Linked DNA regions of Hyalangium gracile. The protein of the gene in region 1 interacts with the protein of each later gene in a pairwise test. Links are inferred from orthologs where the notes say so. Each region holds a gene or a part of one and is shown on either strand. Other genes may lie near its edges. The genes, in order: KY572_RS40780 and KY572_RS29815.

Region 1 (8,033 bases):
GCTCAAGGCCTCGGGCGTCACCGTCATCCTGGCCACCCACCTCATCGAACAGGGGCTTACCCTGTGCGAGGAGCGCCTTCACCTGCAGGAAGGCCGAGCGGTGCCCGCATGAAGCGCCCTGCTCCCATCGGCCTTGTGCGCGCGTCCCTCGTCCTGTTGGGAAAGGATCTGCTCATCGAGTGGCGCACGCGTGCCCGCCTCAATGCACTGATCTTCTTCGCGCTCTCCACGCTGCTGCTGTTCTCGTTCGCGCTGGGCCCGGACACCAAGCTGCTGGAGCGCAACGCGGGCGGCTACCTGTGGCTGGCCATCCTCTTCGCCAGCACCCTGTCGCTGGGCGAGTCGTTCCGGGTGGAGTACGAGAACGCCTGCCTGGACGGCCTGCGACTGGCCCCGGCGGACGCGCGCGCCATCTTCCTGTCCAAGGCGCTGGGCAACACCCTGCTCCTCGTGGTGCTGGGCGGGCTGCTCGTCCCGGCCATGGTGGCGCTCTACGGGGTGAAGGTGGTGCTGGGGGTGGGAGAGCTGCTCGCCACCCTGGTGCTCGGGTGTATGGCGCTTGCCGCCCCGGGGACCGTGTATGCGGCCATCGCCAGCAACGCCCGCGCGAGGGACGTGCTCCTACCTCTGCTATTGTTCCCGCTCATCGTTCCGGCCCTGCTGGCCTCGGCCAAGGCGATGATGCTGGTGCTTCAAGGTGACCCAATGAATCAGATCGGTTCGTGGTTCGGTCTGCTCGGCGGCTTCAACCTGATCTATTGGGGCCTGGGCTTCCTGCTGTTTCCGAGGGTGATCGAGGATTGAGTATGGACTTGATGTCGCTGTTCACGATCTATCTGCCGCCCCTCGTCCTGCTCCTGCTGCTCACGGTGGGCCGCAAGTACGCGAAGGTGACGCTGCCCGTCTACGCGCTCCTGCTGGTGGGCGTTGGCCACTACTGGGGCCTGGCGGTGGCGCCGCCGGACCGGGAGATGGGCGACGTGCAGCGCATCATGTACGCCCACGTGCCCGCGGTGTGGAACGCGATGCTGGCGCTCACGCTCAACTTCGCCTGCTCGGTGACGTACCTCTTCAAGCCGAGCTGGAAGACGGACTCGCTGGCGGAGGCCTCCGCCGAGGTGGGGCTGGTGTTCGGCGCGGTGGGCGTGCTGCTGGGCGCCATCTGGGGCCGGCCGACCTGGGGCGTGTACTGGACGTGGGATCCCCGGCTCACCACCGCGGCCATCCTCCTGGTGGCGTACATGGGCTACATGGCGCTGCGCCGCTTCGTGGAGGATCCGGAGAAGCGCGCGGTGTGGAGCGCCGTGGTGGGCATCATCGCCGCGGTGGATCTGCCCATCATCTGGTTCTCCGTGAAGTGGTGGCGCAGCCTGCACCAGCAGCAGTCCACCCCGAGCACCACGGATCCGGCCTTCTGGATTCCGCTGCGCATCAGCGCCTACGGCTTCCTGGCCCTGGTGGCCCTCTTCCTGATGCACCGCTACCGGATCGCCCTGGCCGAGCGGAACGCCGAGGTGGCCCTGCCCGACGCCCTGCCGGGCTCCCCGGGCTCCGGCCCCAATGTCCCGACCAACCGCACCGCGGGGGTGGCGTGATGAGCGCGCTCGAGAGCTTGACGGTGCTGGCCCAGACGGCCGCCGGCCAGGTGGGCAGTGGCCGCATCCAGGGTGGCTGGAGCTATGTGTGGGTGAGCTATGGCATCACCTGGGGCTCGTTCGTCGTCTACGCGCTGTCGCTCTGGTTGCGGCGGCCCAAGAACCCATCTGCAGGCCAGAAGGAGTGAACCATGACGCCAGTCGTCCGTAACCGCCTCATCGCCCTGGGTGCCCTTCTGGTGGCCGGAGCCGGCCTGGCCTTCGTGGCCTTCGGCAACATCGGCGAGAACCTCGTCTACTACTGGAGCCCGGCGGAGATGCTGAGCCAGGGCGAGAAGGCCTATGGCCCCACCATCCGCCTGGGCGGCGTGGTGAAGCCCGGCACCATCCAGTGGAACGCCGAGCACACCAACCTCACCTTCCAGGTGTCCAGCGATCACACGCCGCAGTCGGTGGCGGTGACGGTGCGCTCCACGGAGGTGCCGCCGCAGATGTTCCGTGAGGGCATCGGCGTGGTGGTGGAGGGCACCTTCGACAAGTCGCAGGTGTTCAGCTCCAACCGGCTGATGGTGAACCACTCCAACGAGTACCGCGCGCCCAAGCCGGGCGAACAGCCGCGCGAGTGGAAGGAGAGCGTTGACAGCTCCGCCACGGCGTCGACGAGGCCTCAGTGAACGCAACGATTGGATACGGGCTCGTGCTCGGCGCGCTGGTGTGCGCCGCGTTCGGAGCCGTCGTCGGGCTGACGAGCGGCCTGCGGCAGACGGACGCGGGCTCGCAGTGGGTGCGGCGCGCGGTGTGGGGCTTCTTCGCCTGCATGGTGGGCTCCAACCTGGTGATGGTGTACGCGCTCGTCACCGACGACTTCAGCATCAAGTACGTGGCGCAGGTGGGTAGCCGCGCCACGCCGCTGCTCTTCAAGATCGTCGCCCTGTGGAGCGCGCTGGAGGGGTCCATCCTCTTCTGGGGCGCCATCATGGGCTGCTTCCTGCTGGCCTTCGCTCTGGTGCACAAGAACGAGCACAAGCGCTACATGTCGCTGGCGCTGGGCACCATGCTGGCGGTGGGCGTCTTCTTCGCCTTCCTCATCGCCGGGCCGGCCAACCCCTGGCACACGCTGGCGCAGGTGCCGGCGGACGGCCCGGGGCCCAACCCGCTGCTGCAGAACCACATCCTCATGGTCATCCACCCGCCCATGCTCTACCTGGGCTACGTGGGCATGACGGTGCCCTTCGGCATCGCGGTGGCGGGCCTGCTGCGCGGGGAGATCGGCGACGCGTGGATGGCGCCGCTGCGGCGCTGGATCCTCATCCCGTGGATGTTCCTCTCGGTGGGCATCATCCTGGGCTCGTGGTGGGCGTACGCGGTGCTGGGCTGGGGCGGCTACTGGGCGTGGGATCCGGTGGAGAACGCCTCGTTCCTGCCGTGGCTGACGGCCACCGCCTTCATGCACTCCACCATGGTCCAGGAGCGCAAGCAGATGCTCAAGCTGTGGACCATGAGCCTGGCGCTGGCCAGCTTCATCCTGACGATCCTCGGCACGTTCATGACGCGCTCGGGCATCTTCAACTCGGTGCACTCCTTCACCCAGTCGGACATCGGCCCCACGTTCCTGGTGTTCATCGCCGTGCTGCTGGTGATCTCCATCGGGCTGATCGCCACGCGCGGGCACCTGCTGGTGCCGCAGGGGCAGATCAACTCACTGATGTCGCGTGAGACGAGCATCCTGGTGAACAACCTGGTGTTCGTGGCCATCACCTTCACGGTGCTGCTGGGCACGGTGTACCCGCTCGTCGCCGAGGCGGTGGGCCGCGGTCGCGTCAGTGTGGGCGAGCCGTACTTCAACAAGATGGCCGTGCCTGGCGGCATCGCGGTGCTCTTCCTCATGGGCGTGGGGCCGATGCTGCCCTGGGGTACGCCGAACAAGGACACGGTGCGCCGGCAGTTCATCATCCCCGCCGTGACGGGGCTGGTGGTGGTGGCGGTGTGCTACGCGGCGGGCATGCGAGGCTTCTACCCACTGCTGACGTTTGGGCTTGCCGGCTTCGCTACCTTCATCACCCTGCGCGAGCTGGTGGCGCCCATCCGCGTGCGCATGAGCGAGCGCAAGGAGGGCCTCGTCACCGCCGTGGTCCAGAGCGCCTCCAAGGCGCGCCGGCGCTTCGGCGGCTACGTGGTGCACCTGGGCATCATCGTCATCTTCGTGGCGGTGGCCGCCTCGTCCGCATACGTCAAGCACACCTCCAGCACCCTGCGCATCGGCGAGTCCATGACGCTGGGCGGCTACCAGCTCAAGTACCTGGGCACGAACGAGGGCCAGGAGCCCCACCGCGCCTTCGTGGCGGCGCGCGTGGAGGTGACGACTCCCAGCGGCAAGGTGGAGGAGTACCAGCCGCGGATGAACTACTACGAGCGCAGCACGGATCCCATCGGCACGCCCGCGGTGCGCGAGTCCCCGAAGGAGGATCTCTACATCTCGCTGATGGCCTTCTCCGAGCGGGGAACGACGGCGAGCCTCAACGTGTGGGTTTTCCCGCTGGTGGGGTGGATCTGGTACAGCATCCCCATCCTGGTGCTGGGCTCGCTCATCTCGCTGTGGCCGTCGCGGCGGCGCGTGGCGGTGGGCGCGAGCACTCCGGCCAGCTCGGAGGCGGCGCCGGTGGCCGGCAGTGACATGAACCGGGGTGCGGCATGAGGTGGGGAATCACGCTGGGCGCCGCGGCCATCTGCGGCGCGCTGCTCGTCGTGCTGCTCAAGGGCTTCGGCCGCAATCCGCACGAGGTGCCCTTCATGCTGTCGGGCAAGCCGGCGCCGGCCTTCACCCTGCGTGCGCTGGACAGCGGCAAGCCGGTGAGCCTGGCGGAGCTGCGCGGCCGCCCGGTGGTCATCAACTTCTGGGCCTCGTGGTGCGGGCCCTGCAAGATGGAGCACCCGGTGCTCGAGTGGGGCGCGCGCGAGTTCGGCAACCAGGCCGTGTTCCTGGGCATCGTCTTCGAGGACACCGAGGAGAACGCCCGGGGCTTCCTCCAGGAGTACGGGGCCAGCTTCCCGCAGCTGGTGGATCCGCGCTCGCGCATCTCCGTGGACTACGGAGTGGCCGGCGTGCCGGAGACGTACTTCATCGACGCCAACGGGATCATCATGGGCAAGCACGTGGGCCCCATCGATCCCCAGACGCTGGCCAACCGCATCCGCGAGCTGAGCGCCAGGACTGCATCCACCGTGACGGCTCAGCCTTGAGCCTCGAGCTGTCAGGCCCGTGCCATGCGAAGTGGCACGGGCGGAGGTCGTGAGTTCATGCACCAGTGCACGGAGTGCGGCACGGTCGCCGCGGAGCCCCGGCTGCGCTACTGCGAGGAGTGCGGCGCGCGGATGCCGGAGTACAAGCCGCCCGCCGTCCTCCCGGAGGAGCGCGAGGGTGGAGCCGCGCTGGCGGACTCGCGCTCCGCGAAGCCCCCGTACGACGGGCCGAAGTGGCTGGAGCACGTCCCGGCGCACTCGCCCACCTCGCTGGGCGTCATCCTCCACATGGTGGCGCTGTGGCTCACCATCCTCCCCTTCTTCGCGGGGGTGGGGCCGTTCTGGTCCTTCGTGATGACGCTGGGCGGGGCCATGGTGATCGCCCGCGAGTACCGCGTCGCCCACCTGCCGAACCCGCTCCTGGACTGGATCCCCGAGTCGGTGCTGCCGCGCTTCCTGCCCGCCGTGTACTCGGCGCTGGCCGTGGCGCTCATCCTGCCCCTGCTGGAGATGAGCATCCTGCCGCTGCTGTGGCTGGGCGGCACGGCGCTGGTGCTGCGCGATCAGTGGACCAAGGTGCTCGTGGGCCCGGACGGCTACGCCGAGCTCTTCGAGCCCCGGCAGGCGCTGCGGGGCATGCGGGTGCTGGCGTTCGCGGGCATCGTCGTGTGCCTGCTGGCGCTCTTCTTCACCTGGACGATCGTGGGCGAAGTGCCCAGCGGACCCACCCCCTATGGCGGCGAGGGCGGGCTCCGGGTGTCGGGGCTGCAGCTGCCCATGGGCGCCACGGTGGAGATCGGGCTGCTGGCGCTGCTGGCCATGCTGATGCTGAAGCCCGAGGTGGAGCGCCCGGTGTGGCTGCGCTTCGTGCCGGTGGGCGTCATGGTCATCTGCCTGGCCTGGGCGCTGGTCAACATCCACATGAAGATGGGCCCGCTCGTGTTCCTCGGCGGGCTCGTCCCCCTGGGGCTCGTGGCCGTCTTCCAGGCGCTCGGCCGCGAGGAGCTGCCGGAGCCCGTGGCGGACGAGTTCCCCGAGGACCAGCCCTACGATGAGGACCCGGACGCGCCTCCGCCGGACGAGTTCGCCGACGACGACATGCCTCTCGATGACGACATGCCTCCCGACGACGACATGCCGCCCGACGAAGACGACAACAGGCGAGGCTGAGCGGCCGGGCCTCACGCCCTGCTCCCCTGCCCCGGCCAGGCAGGCAGGGGCTGGCCGGGAAGATGGCCGTCCCCGTGAAGGTTTCGCTGTGCAACACTGCGCCGGGGCGCTAGGTAAGCCGCGCCCGGGGTACCCCCTATGACTTCTGCCCTCCTCTCCCTCGCCCTCGCGGCCGGACTCGTGACCGGCCAGTTCGCTCCCCAGAAGGGCGGGAGCGATCCGCTCGCCGATCCCGCCCTCGAGCAGCGCGTCCAGAAGCTCGGCAAGCTGCTGCGCTGCGCCGTGTGCCAGGGCGTCTCCATCGCGGACAGCCCCGCCTCCATGGCCCGCGCCCAGCTCGACACCGTGCGCGAGCTCGTCGCCGAGGGGAAGTCCGATCAGCAGATCATCGACTACTTCGTGGAGCGCTACGGCGAGTGGGTGCTGCTGGAGCCGCCAAAGTCGGGCTTCAACTGGCTCGTGTGGCTGGGCCCCATTGCCCTCATCGTGGGTGGAGCCCTGGTCATCTCGCGGCAGATCAAGCGGGCCCCGGCGCCCACCAGCGCGCCCCCTGCCGCCACACCCTCGGCGCCCACCCCTGATGCCGAGGATCCCTACCTGAAGGCCGTTCGCCAGGAGCTGGAGCGATGACGCAGACCAACTGGTTGCCGGGCATCATCGCCCTGGGCATCTCCCTGCTCTGCGGGCTGGCCTACCTGCTGCTCCAGAAGAGCAAGGGCGGCACCTCCGCCACGCCTACGCCCCAGCGTGACGGCGTGCTGGACGATCTCGATCGGCGCGCGCAGTCGCTCATCGAGCAGCTCAAGGAGCTGGTGGCGGACAAGCACAACCTCGCCCCCGAGCAGTTCGAGGCGGAGAAGTCCCGACTGGAGCGCGAGGCCGCGGCGGCGCTGCGGGCCCGCGATGAGCACCTGCAGCGCAAGCCTGGAACGGCTGGCGCGCCCGGCTCGGCGGCTCCTGCTCCCGGCCAGGCCGCTCCTGCTCCGACGGGCTTCGCCGCTCGGAACCCTCAGCTGGTGGGTGCCCTGTGGGGTGCAGGCGTGGTGCTCTTCTTTGGATCGCTGGGCTACCTGCTCGTCTCGGAGCAGCGGGCTCGTGACGATGGCATGGAGGCCACCGGGCGGATTCCCCCGGGTCAGTCCGCCCCGGGTCAGCAGCAGCAGCCGCCGCAGCGGATGCCCGGTGAGGACGAGGAGCTCGCCGCGGCCAGGCAGCGCCTGGAGGCCAACCCGAACGATCTGGAGGCCGCGGCCTTCGTGGGACACGAGATGATCCGGACCCGCGAGCTCGAGATGGCCGAGAAGGTCACCCAGAAGTCGCTCGCCGTGGATCCGTTCCACGTCGAGTCCCGTGTCCACCTCGGGGTGCTGCACGCCCTGCGAGGCGACGTCGAGCGCGCGGAGAGGGACCTGCTGGAGCTGGCCGACACCTACCCGGGCGCCCAGGAGGCGCTGCTCTTCCTCGGCTTCATCAACCTGCAGTCGGGCAACCGCCCCAAGGCCCTGGACTACTTCGAGCGCTTCACCGTCGAGGTGCCGCGCAACCAGCAGCCGCCGGGCCTTGACGCCGCCATCGCCCAGCTCCGCCAGGAAGTCGGCCGCTGAGGTCGGCCCTCCGGTCGCGCTCTCGACGAACTGGTCTACCTGTCATACCAGTTCGCCAGCGGCTTCCGCCCACCCCGGGTGTCACACCGCGGCCCGGCGGCGGCGGAACCTCCGGATTCGCTCGACCGTCTCGGAGGGCAGGACGCGCTTGAGGACCTCGCGGGCGTCTCGCGCCACCTCCTCGTGACGGGTGAACCAGTGTCCCGCGCCCTGGGTGGCGTGGATGCGCACCGACACCGTGCGCCGCTGCTTCGTCGTCCAGTCGGACTTGTACGTCTCCGTGCCGCGCAGGAAGTCGTACTCGGTGAGGCCCGCCTCGATGGCGTCCTTGAACGTCTCACCCACGAGCACCAGGCCCACGCTCCGGTTGCGCCAGGCAGGATCGTAGCCGGACTGGAAGTAGATGAACGTGTCCCGGTGCAGG
Region 2 (7,943 bases), on another replicon or contig:
ACCTCTTCCTCGGTGTTGAATCGTCCGATGCCGAAGCGGATGGAACTGTGCGCCATGTCCTCCTCGACGCCGCACGCTCGCAAGACGTACGAGGGCTCGAGCGAGGCGGAGGTGCACGCGGAGCCGGAAGACACCGCCACGTCCTTGATGGACATCATCAGCGCCTCGCCCTCCACATAGGCGAACGAGACGTTGAGGTTGCCCGGCAGCCTGTGCTCCAGGGAGCCGTTCACGGTGACCATGTCCAGCTGGCCGAGGATGCCGGTGCGCAGCTTCTCGCGCAGGCGGAAGATGCGGGCGGACTCCTCGGCCATCTCCTCGCGGGCGATTTCGGCGGCCTTGCCGAAGCCGACGATGGAGGACACGTTCAGCGTGCCGGAGCGCATGCCGCGCTCGTGGCCGCCGCCGTCGATGATGGGGGCGATGCGCACGCGCGGCTTGCGGCGCACGTAGAGGGCGCCCACGCCCTTGGGGCCGTATATCTTGTGAGCGGAGATGGAGACCAGGTCCACCTTCAGCTCCTCGACGTTGAACGGGAGCTTGCCGATGCCCTGCACGGCGTCACAGTGGAACAGGACGCCCTTGTCGCGGCACAGCTTGCCGATCTCGGCGATGGGCTGCACGGTGCCGATCTCGTTGTTGGCGAACATGATCGACACCAGCACCGTCTTGTCGGTGATGGCGGCGGCGAGCTTCTCCAGGCTGACGCGGCCGTCCTTCTCCACGTCCAGGTAGGTGACGCGGGCGCCGCCGGTGGGGAGCGCGGCCCACTTCTGGTACTGCGCGTCCTCTTCAATCCGGTGCTTCGCGGACAGCTCCGCCAGGTTGTCCTGGGTGACGTCCGTCTCGGCGAGCTGCGACAGGCGCAGCATCTTGAGCTCGTCCAGGCGCTCCTGGCGGATGCGCTCCAGGCGCTTGCAGGTGTCGAGGACGGCCTTGTGCTCCGTCTTCAGGGTGATGATGTGGTCACCCTTGGCCTTGTAGAACTCGAGCACGCCCTTGATGGCCAGGTTGTCGGACTCGGTGGCGCCGGAGGTGAAGACGATCTCCTTGTCCGAGGCGCCGATGAGCTCCGCCACCTGCTTGCGGGCCTTCTCCACGGCGGCCTCGGCCTTCCAGCCGAAGGCGTGGTTGCGCGACGCGGCATTGCCGAAGTCCTCGCGCAGGTACGGCAGCATGGCCTCCAGCACCCGCGGGTCCAGCGGGGTGGTGGCGTGGTTGTCCATGTAGATCGGCAGCTTCATCTCAACGAACCTTCCCGCTGGCCTACATTGTCCCACTCAATGTGGACCAGGACGGTCTAATATTAAAGCGAGCGCCTCGCGGTCAAGGAAACATAAGAGCGGCGCGGGCTCCATCCCGGGAGCGGGGCGCGGGCGCCTTCCAGGGCTGGGCTGGCCGAACAGTCAGTCAGGGTGGGGGGCATGCCGCCGCGCCACCTTGGGGCAGCCTGCTCTTCCCGTTCCGACCTGGTGCAGCCCCGCCTGCACCCTTCCGGGCCAGTCGCGCCAGATTGGATCACTCGCATCCCGTAAGTGCCTGGAACCACGTAAACCTGGACTTGGCCGCTTCTCTGCACTGCGTCCCCCTCGGAGGGCGAACGCATGAGCGCCAACGGCAAGCAGAGCAGGACGAATGGGAACAACGTGGCCATCGAGTCCGAGATGCGGATGCAGCTGGTCAAGGACGGCGGTGGTGGCGGCAACGGCGTGAACGGCACCCGCTACGAGCACGGCTGGCGGGCCGGCAAGCCCGAGGAAGATCCCGAGAAGATGAAGAAGTGGGGCCTCATCACCGCCCGCCCCAGTGAGTTCCTCATCCACATGCGCCGCGGCCGCGTCCGAGAGGTCTCCGGCCAGGGCGCCAGCTGCTTCAAGTGGCCCGGTGACGCCGTCGCCATCGTCCCCACCAGCGTCCAGCGGCTCCAGTTCACCGCCGACCAGGTGACCAGCGAGAAGGTCGGCGTCGCCGTCACGGGCCTGGCCGTCTACCGCATCGTCGATCCGCTCGTGGCCTTCCGGATGCTCAACTTCTCCTTCCCGGAGCGCGCCTCCGAGAAGCTCCAGGAATTGCTGCGCGAGATGTTCGTCGGCGCGGCCCGGCGCCTGGTGGCCAACCTCTCCGTGGAGGAGTGCCTCACCAAGCGCAAGGAGGGCATCGCCACCGAGCTCATGCGCGAGATTGCCCCCGTCGTCTCCGGCCGCGGTCGGCTGGATGACAGCACCGACGCCGGCTGGGGCGTCGTCATCGACACCATCGAGATCCAGGACGTCCGCGTCCTCAGCGGCACCGTCTTCGAGAACATGCAGGCCCGCTACCGCCGCGAGCAGGAGCGGCAGGCCCGCGAGGCGGAGCTGGCCAAGGAGCGCTTCCTGCGCCGCGAGGAGGCCGAGGCCGAGCGCGTCATCGCCCTGACGAAGCTCGCCGCGGACGAGGAGGTCCGCCAGAAGCGCACCGTCACCGAGGAGCAGGCCCGACTGGAGGCCCTGGCCTCCGAGGCTCGCGTCGCCGAAGCGCAGCTCGTGCAGGAGCGCACCTTCAAGCAGGGCCAGGCGGCCACCGAGCGCGAGGTGACGCTGGCCAAGATGAACGCGGACATCGAGGTCCGCCAGCGCAAGCAGCAGGCCGATGAGGCCGCCCGGCTCGAGCAGCTCGCCACCGAGGCTCGTGTCGCCGAGACGAAGCTCGCCCAGGAGCGCTCCCTCAAGCAGGGCCAGGCCGCCGCCGAGCGCGAGCTGGCCCTCAGCAAGCTCAACGCCGAGCTGGAGCTGCGCCAGCGCAAGCAGGAGGCGGAGGAGTCCGGGAAGCTGGGGCAGCTGGCCTCCGAGGCCCGGCTGTCCGAGGCCCGCCTCTCGCACGAGCGCGCCATGGCCGAGGCCCAGCTCACCCACGAGCGCAACCTGGCCGCCGCCCGCGCCCAGGCCGAGCTGGAGCGCATCCGCCACGAGCAGGAAGCCGCGGCTGCCCGCCACGAGGGCGAGCTGGCGTCCACCATGCAGGAGGTGGCACGGCTCAAGGCCCAGGTGCAGGTGGCCCAGGCGCGCCGCGCCATCGCCGAGGCGGAGCTGGCCATCGCCGAGCTGGAGTCCCGGAAGCTCAACACCGTGCAGGAGCTGGAGCTCAGCCGCGCCCGCGCCATGCGCGACATCGAGAACACGCTCAGCCAGGAGGCCATCCAGATGACGCTGGCGCAGCAGCTCCCCCAGGTGGCGGCCGCTTTCCAACAGAAGATGGGCGAGGTCCACGTCACCTCCGTGGATGGGGCCAATCCCTTCGGGTACATCGCCGCCGCCGTGGAAGGGGTGATGGGGCTCGCGCGTTCTGCCGGCCTGAAGGTTCCCAGCCCCACCCAGCAGCCGCAGTAACCGGCTCCCGGTTCGGCGTATATAAGGAGGGCGAGGGAGCACAGGAGGTCGTCAGCCTTGAAGAAGGTCGGAATTCTCGCCGCGGTGTGCGGCATCGCCGTGGCGGTTGTTCCCTGGCTCATGCCCACCGGCCCCACCGCCGGGCTGGATGCCTCCCAGTTCCTCGCCTCGGGGAGCCTGTTCCTGGGGGCCGCCGTCGTGTTCGCGGGCGGCCTCCTCACCTCCCTGACGCCCTGCGTCTACCCCCTCATCCCCATCACCGTGTCCGTCTTCGGAGCTCGCAAGGCGGAGGGGCGAGGCAAGGCGCTGGTGCTCACCTCCTCGTACATCATCGGCATGGGGGTGGTGTTCAGCGCGCTCGGAGTGCTGGCGGCCAAGACGGGGCAGGCCTTCGGCGCGATGCTGGGCCACCCCGGGGTGGTGACGGGCCTGGCGGTGTTCCTCCTGGTGCTGGCCACCTCCATGTTCGGCGCGTTCGAGCTGGCGCTGCCCTACGGCCTGCAGCAGCGGCTGAACTCGGTGGGCGGCGCGGGCCTGGCCGGCGCGTTCCTCATGGGCAGCGTGTCCGGGTTCCTCGCCGCGCCGTGCACCGGGCCGGTGCTCACCGGACTGCTGGCCTTCGTGGCCAAGTCGGCGAACACCACGCTGGGCGCGGGGCTGCTGTTCATCTACGCGCTCGGCATCGGTGTGCCCTTCTTCCTCATCGGCGTCTTCACCGTGCGGCTGCCTCGCGGCGGCGAGTGGATGGAGTGGGTGAAGAGCGTGCTGGGCATCATCCTCGTGGCGCTCGCCATCTCGTACCTGAGGGATGCGTTCCCCTGGGCTCGCGACACGGTGAAGGCCGTGTCCTCGCAGGTGGGCCGCGTGCCGGGCGCCTTCATCACCGGGGCGCTCACGGCGGTGGGCGTGGTCCTCGGTGCCGTGCACCTCTCGTTCAAGGCCGGGGCGCGTGAGTTCGCCATCAAGGCCGTGGGCGTGGCGCTCGTGGTGGTCGCCATCGTCATCCGCGTGGGCGCCATGGACGCGGCCCCCACCGGACAGCTCTGGGTGAAGCTCGGCTGGGCGCAGCCGCCCCAGGCGCCGACGTTCCAGTGGCACCACGTGATGCCCGCCAAGCAGGCCACCTTCTCTACCGAGGAGTTCGACCAGGTGCTCGCCCGCGCCCGCAGCGAGGGCAAGCCGGTGATGATCGACTTCTTCGCGGACTGGTGCGCGGCCTGCAAGGAGCTGGACCGCGAGACGTATCCGGCTCCCGAGGTCATCTCCGAGTCCGGGCGCTTCCTCAACATCAAGATTGACGCCACCAACAGCGAGGACGCGCTCGATGCGCTGATGGAGCGCTTCGGCGTGGAGGGCCTGCCCACCGTGGCCTTCATCTCCTCGGGCGGAGAGATTCTGAAGGCCCCGCGCGTCACCGGCTTCCTGGAGCCCAAGCCGTTCACCGAGGAGCTCAAGAAGGTCCGCTGACCCTCCACGCCTCCACCGCGCTCACTCCCACATGCCCCCGAGCCGGCCCCGGCTCTCCAGCACCCGATCGATCATCAGCTCGTGCAGCGCGTAGAGCTGCCGGGCCAGCTCCTCACCCTCGAGGAGCGCCACGGCGCCCGCCATGGCCTCCAGCGTGGACATGCCCTCGGGGTTGGGCGGACGGCGGAGCCTTCGGGTATTCGGCGGCGGCGGCGGCAGCGACAGCCCCGGCAGCCTGCGCAGCGCGGGGAGCCGCTGCACCATCCTGCGTGCCTGGCCCCAGCTCCCGTCCAGCACGATCAGCCGTCGAGGCGGCGGAGCGTCCGGAGCGGGCGGCTGCGTGTTCGGAAAGAGGATCCACGTGTCCGGCTCCTCCAGCACCGAGCCATCGAAGCGCTCGCCCGGAGCGCCATACGTGAGCACCCGGCAGCGGGGCAGGGCGAGCGCCGCCATCCGCGCCGTGTTGGTGGACTTCTCCTTCTCCTTGTTGTGGCGGATGACGAGGAACTCGGTGCGCGTGTCCAGGCGCGGCACCTCCGCGCACAGGCACAGGCGCGTGGGCAGGTAGCACCTCGGGCAGCGGCCCGCGAGGTCCACCGGGGTGCGAGACCTCATGTGCTGATCTTGTTGGTACGCCGGTACTGCTCCATGAACTCGCGGGCCTCGCGCAGCTTCTGCTCGACGAAGCGATCCTCCGCGTCCGGCTCGTAGTCGTCCGGCATGTCCACCTGGAAGAGCGCCGACAGGCCCGCGGGCGACACCTCGAGCCACTCCGCGGTGCGGCCCAGCGCTACCGGGCGACGGCCCGCGAACGTCTCCGGGCCATCCTCCGGGCCACAGCGGCAGATGCGCGCCGAGTCTCCCGTCACGTCGATGTAGAGCCCGAGCACCTCTCCATCCAGCTCCGCGGCGAGCGTGCAGGTGAGCTCACTGACGTACGCGGCCAGGGCGTGGGCGGCGGAGCGCTCGGTGAGCGAGCGCACCATGAAGACCTTCCAGCCGGCCTCCGTCAGCGTCCCCGCCTCATCGATGGGAGCCAGCTCCGCGGGAGGAGCCTGGATGCGAGACAACAGCCGCCGGACGGGCGCGTCGATGCGCTCCAGGCGCGCCGTCGAAGCGGGGCAGAAGAACAGGACTCGGTAGTCGCGGCTGTCGGAAGGGGGTTCCATACGGCACGGCGCTGAGAGAGGGTCTCCTAGAACAAGACTTCTAATAGTAGCAAACAGGCATTTGCGCTATTCAAGAAGTACCAGAAATTGATGGTAAAGGCGAATCCGAGGCTCGTGGCTCCGTCGCAACCCAGACACCGAGGGCCAGGACGATGGTGCCTCCGAGCAGGCCCAGGGGGCCGAGTGCCTCGTGGAATGCGCCCCAGCCGACGAGGGTGGCGGTGAGCGGCTCCATATAGGTGAGCGCGCCCGTGGCGGAGGTGGGGATGCGCCGCAACCCGGTGTTGAAGAGGATGTTGCCGGACAGGGCGCACAGCACGCCGCCAGCGACGACCCAGAGCGCCGACGGCTCGAGCGGCGGCAGGGCGCCTCGGCCGAAGAAGAGCAGCAGCGTCACGACGGAGACGGCGGAGTGCACGGAGGTGACGCCCAGGGGAGACCAGGCGCGCGCGGCCTCCTTGGCGCAGAACACGGTGATGGCGAAGAAGATGGCGCTGGCGCCGCCCAGCAGCGCCGTGCCTCCCGAGAAGTCCGCGCCGGGCTTCCAGATGAGCAGGGCCAGCCCCAGCAGAGTCAGTGGAGCCCCAACGAGTGCCCGGGGCGAGCGTGGCTCCCGAGCGACCCACGGCGCGGCGAGAGCGACCAGCAGCGGGGCCAGGTAGTGGGTGAGCACGGCGACGGCGACGGGCCCGCGGTTCACGGCGGCGAAGAAGAGGGCCACGTTGGCGGCATCGGCCACGCCCATGATGACGAGGGCCACGGTGGCGCGGCGATCCGCGAGCGCCTTCCTGCTCAGCAGGAACGGGGCGGGCAGGGCCATGGTGAGCAGCGCGAGCAGGGCGTTCTGGACGCCGGTGAGCCCCGCGGGGCGCAGGAAGAGCGGCCAGAAGCCCCAGAGGGTGGCCCCCGCCGCGACCATGACGAAGTACTGCACGTGAGCTCCTGAAGGTTCGGGACAGGCCGCCCCGAAGGCGCGCAGCGTATGCCACGGCGCGCGGATGTGAACCAGGACTGCGGTGTAGGTGCGGGGCAGGGCTCTCGGCGGCAGGGCGGCCAGGCGTCAAGCGCGGCGTCAGCGACCGTCAACGCCGGTGACGGTGGGGTGGCCAACCCCGCGAGAAGACGGGTGCGGAGCGCTGGCACAGCGAGTGCTCAGTGGGTGGGCGGAGGAGGAACACCCATGAGCCTGACGAGTGAGCTGCGCATCGCCCTCCACGAGGTGGGAGTGGCGCTGCGCCGACCCGAGGAGTTCACCCTGCGCTGGAGGGACCGGGGGCTGGCGCCTGGCCCGCGGCCCATCATCTTCCCGGTGCTGCTGGCCAACGCGGCGCTGGGCATCGCGGCCTATGGCCTGGTGATGAGGCTGCACGAGGGCTGGGGCGGGATGCTGGAAGGGATGGTGAAGGCCCCACTGGCGGCGGGGCTGGCGTGGACGCTGGCGCTGCCGGCGCTCTACATCCTGAACTCGGCGCTGGGCTCGAAGCTGGATGCGTCCACCACGCTGCTGGCGGCACTCACGACCATCAGCTTCGGATCCCTGGCGCTGCTGGCGAGCATCCCCATCACCTGGTTCTTCGGGCTGGCGCTGCCCTACGGCTTCGTGCGCGTGGCGGTGAACCTCATCGTGTTCGCGGGCGTGGGGGTGTGCATGGTGGACGTCTTCCTGCGGACCATGAAGGCGCTGGAGCCCGGGCACAGCCGCGCCTACGCCGCGCTCTGGCTGGTCCTGGTGAAGGTCATCGGCGCGGAGCTGATGTGGCTGTTCTCCCTCTTCCGCTTCGACGCCTGATTGGAGGCCATCATGGACGCTGCTTCGACGCTCGATTCCCTTTCGCTGCCGACTCCCGAGCCCGTGCCGGGGCCCATGCCCGGGATGTTCGATCTCATCCTGCGCGGCGAGGCGCGCCTCCACCGCCTGCTGCGGGACGAGGCGGGCCTGCCC

What was found.
Region 2: the proteins of KY572_RS40780 (region 1) and KY572_RS29815 interact in binary tests that used the Escherichia coli proteins (3 or more experiments, as listed by UniProt). The link is inferred for Hyalangium gracile from one-to-one orthologs.

Annotation. Positions count from the first base shown.
Region 1 is NZ_JAHXBG010000032.1:69,808-77,840, reverse strand. The notes cover bases 3,062-6,060. They hold KY572_RS40780 (TlpA family protein disulfide reductase), read left to right. Parts: upstream 3,062-4,286; coding sequence 4,287-4,835; downstream 4,836-6,060. Other genes in these bases: KY572_RS40775 (hypothetical protein), read left to right, coding at 4,893-6,005; KY572_RS40785 (heme lyase CcmF/NrfE family subunit), read left to right, coding at 3,062-4,290. Outside these bases: heme ABC exporter ATP-binding protein CcmA, read left to right, coding at 1-112; KY572_RS40805 (heme exporter protein CcmB), read left to right, coding at 109-804; cytochrome c biogenesis protein CcsA, read left to right, coding at 807-1,595; KY572_RS40795 (hypothetical protein), read left to right, coding at 1,595-1,783; KY572_RS40790 (cytochrome c maturation protein CcmE), read left to right, coding at 1,787-2,269; more of KY572_RS40785, read left to right, coding at 2,266-3,061; KY572_RS40770 (cytochrome c-type biogenesis protein), read left to right, coding at 6,144-6,635; KY572_RS40765 (tetratricopeptide repeat protein), read left to right, coding at 6,632-7,609; KY572_RS40760 (GNAT family N-acetyltransferase), read right to left, coding at 7,691-8,033. UniProt on the Escherichia coli protein: Involved in disulfide bond formation. Catalyzes a late, reductive step in the assembly of periplasmic c-type cytochromes, probably the reduction of disulfide bonds of the apocytochrome c to allow covalent linkage with the heme.
Region 2 is NZ_JAHXBG010000016.1:222,122-230,064, reverse strand. What follows is about bases 2,719-5,627. They hold KY572_RS29815 (protein-disulfide reductase DsbD family protein), read left to right. Parts: upstream 2,719-3,422; coding sequence 3,423-4,832; downstream 4,833-5,627. Other genes in these bases: KY572_RS29805 (hypothetical protein), read right to left, coding at 5,444-5,627; KY572_RS29810 (tRNA-uridine aminocarboxypropyltransferase), read right to left, coding at 4,854-5,447; KY572_RS29820 (SPFH domain-containing protein), read left to right, coding at 2,719-3,365. Outside these bases: KY572_RS29825 (IscS subfamily cysteine desulfurase), read right to left, coding at 1-1,244; more of KY572_RS29820, read left to right, coding at 1,605-2,718; more of KY572_RS29805, read right to left, coding at 5,628-6,001; KY572_RS29800 (EamA family transporter), read right to left, coding at 6,072-6,935; KY572_RS29795 (hypothetical protein), read left to right, coding at 7,182-7,790; KY572_RS29790 (hypothetical protein), read left to right, coding at 7,803-7,943. UniProt on the Escherichia coli protein: Required to facilitate the formation of correct disulfide bonds in some periplasmic proteins and for the assembly of the periplasmic c-type cytochromes.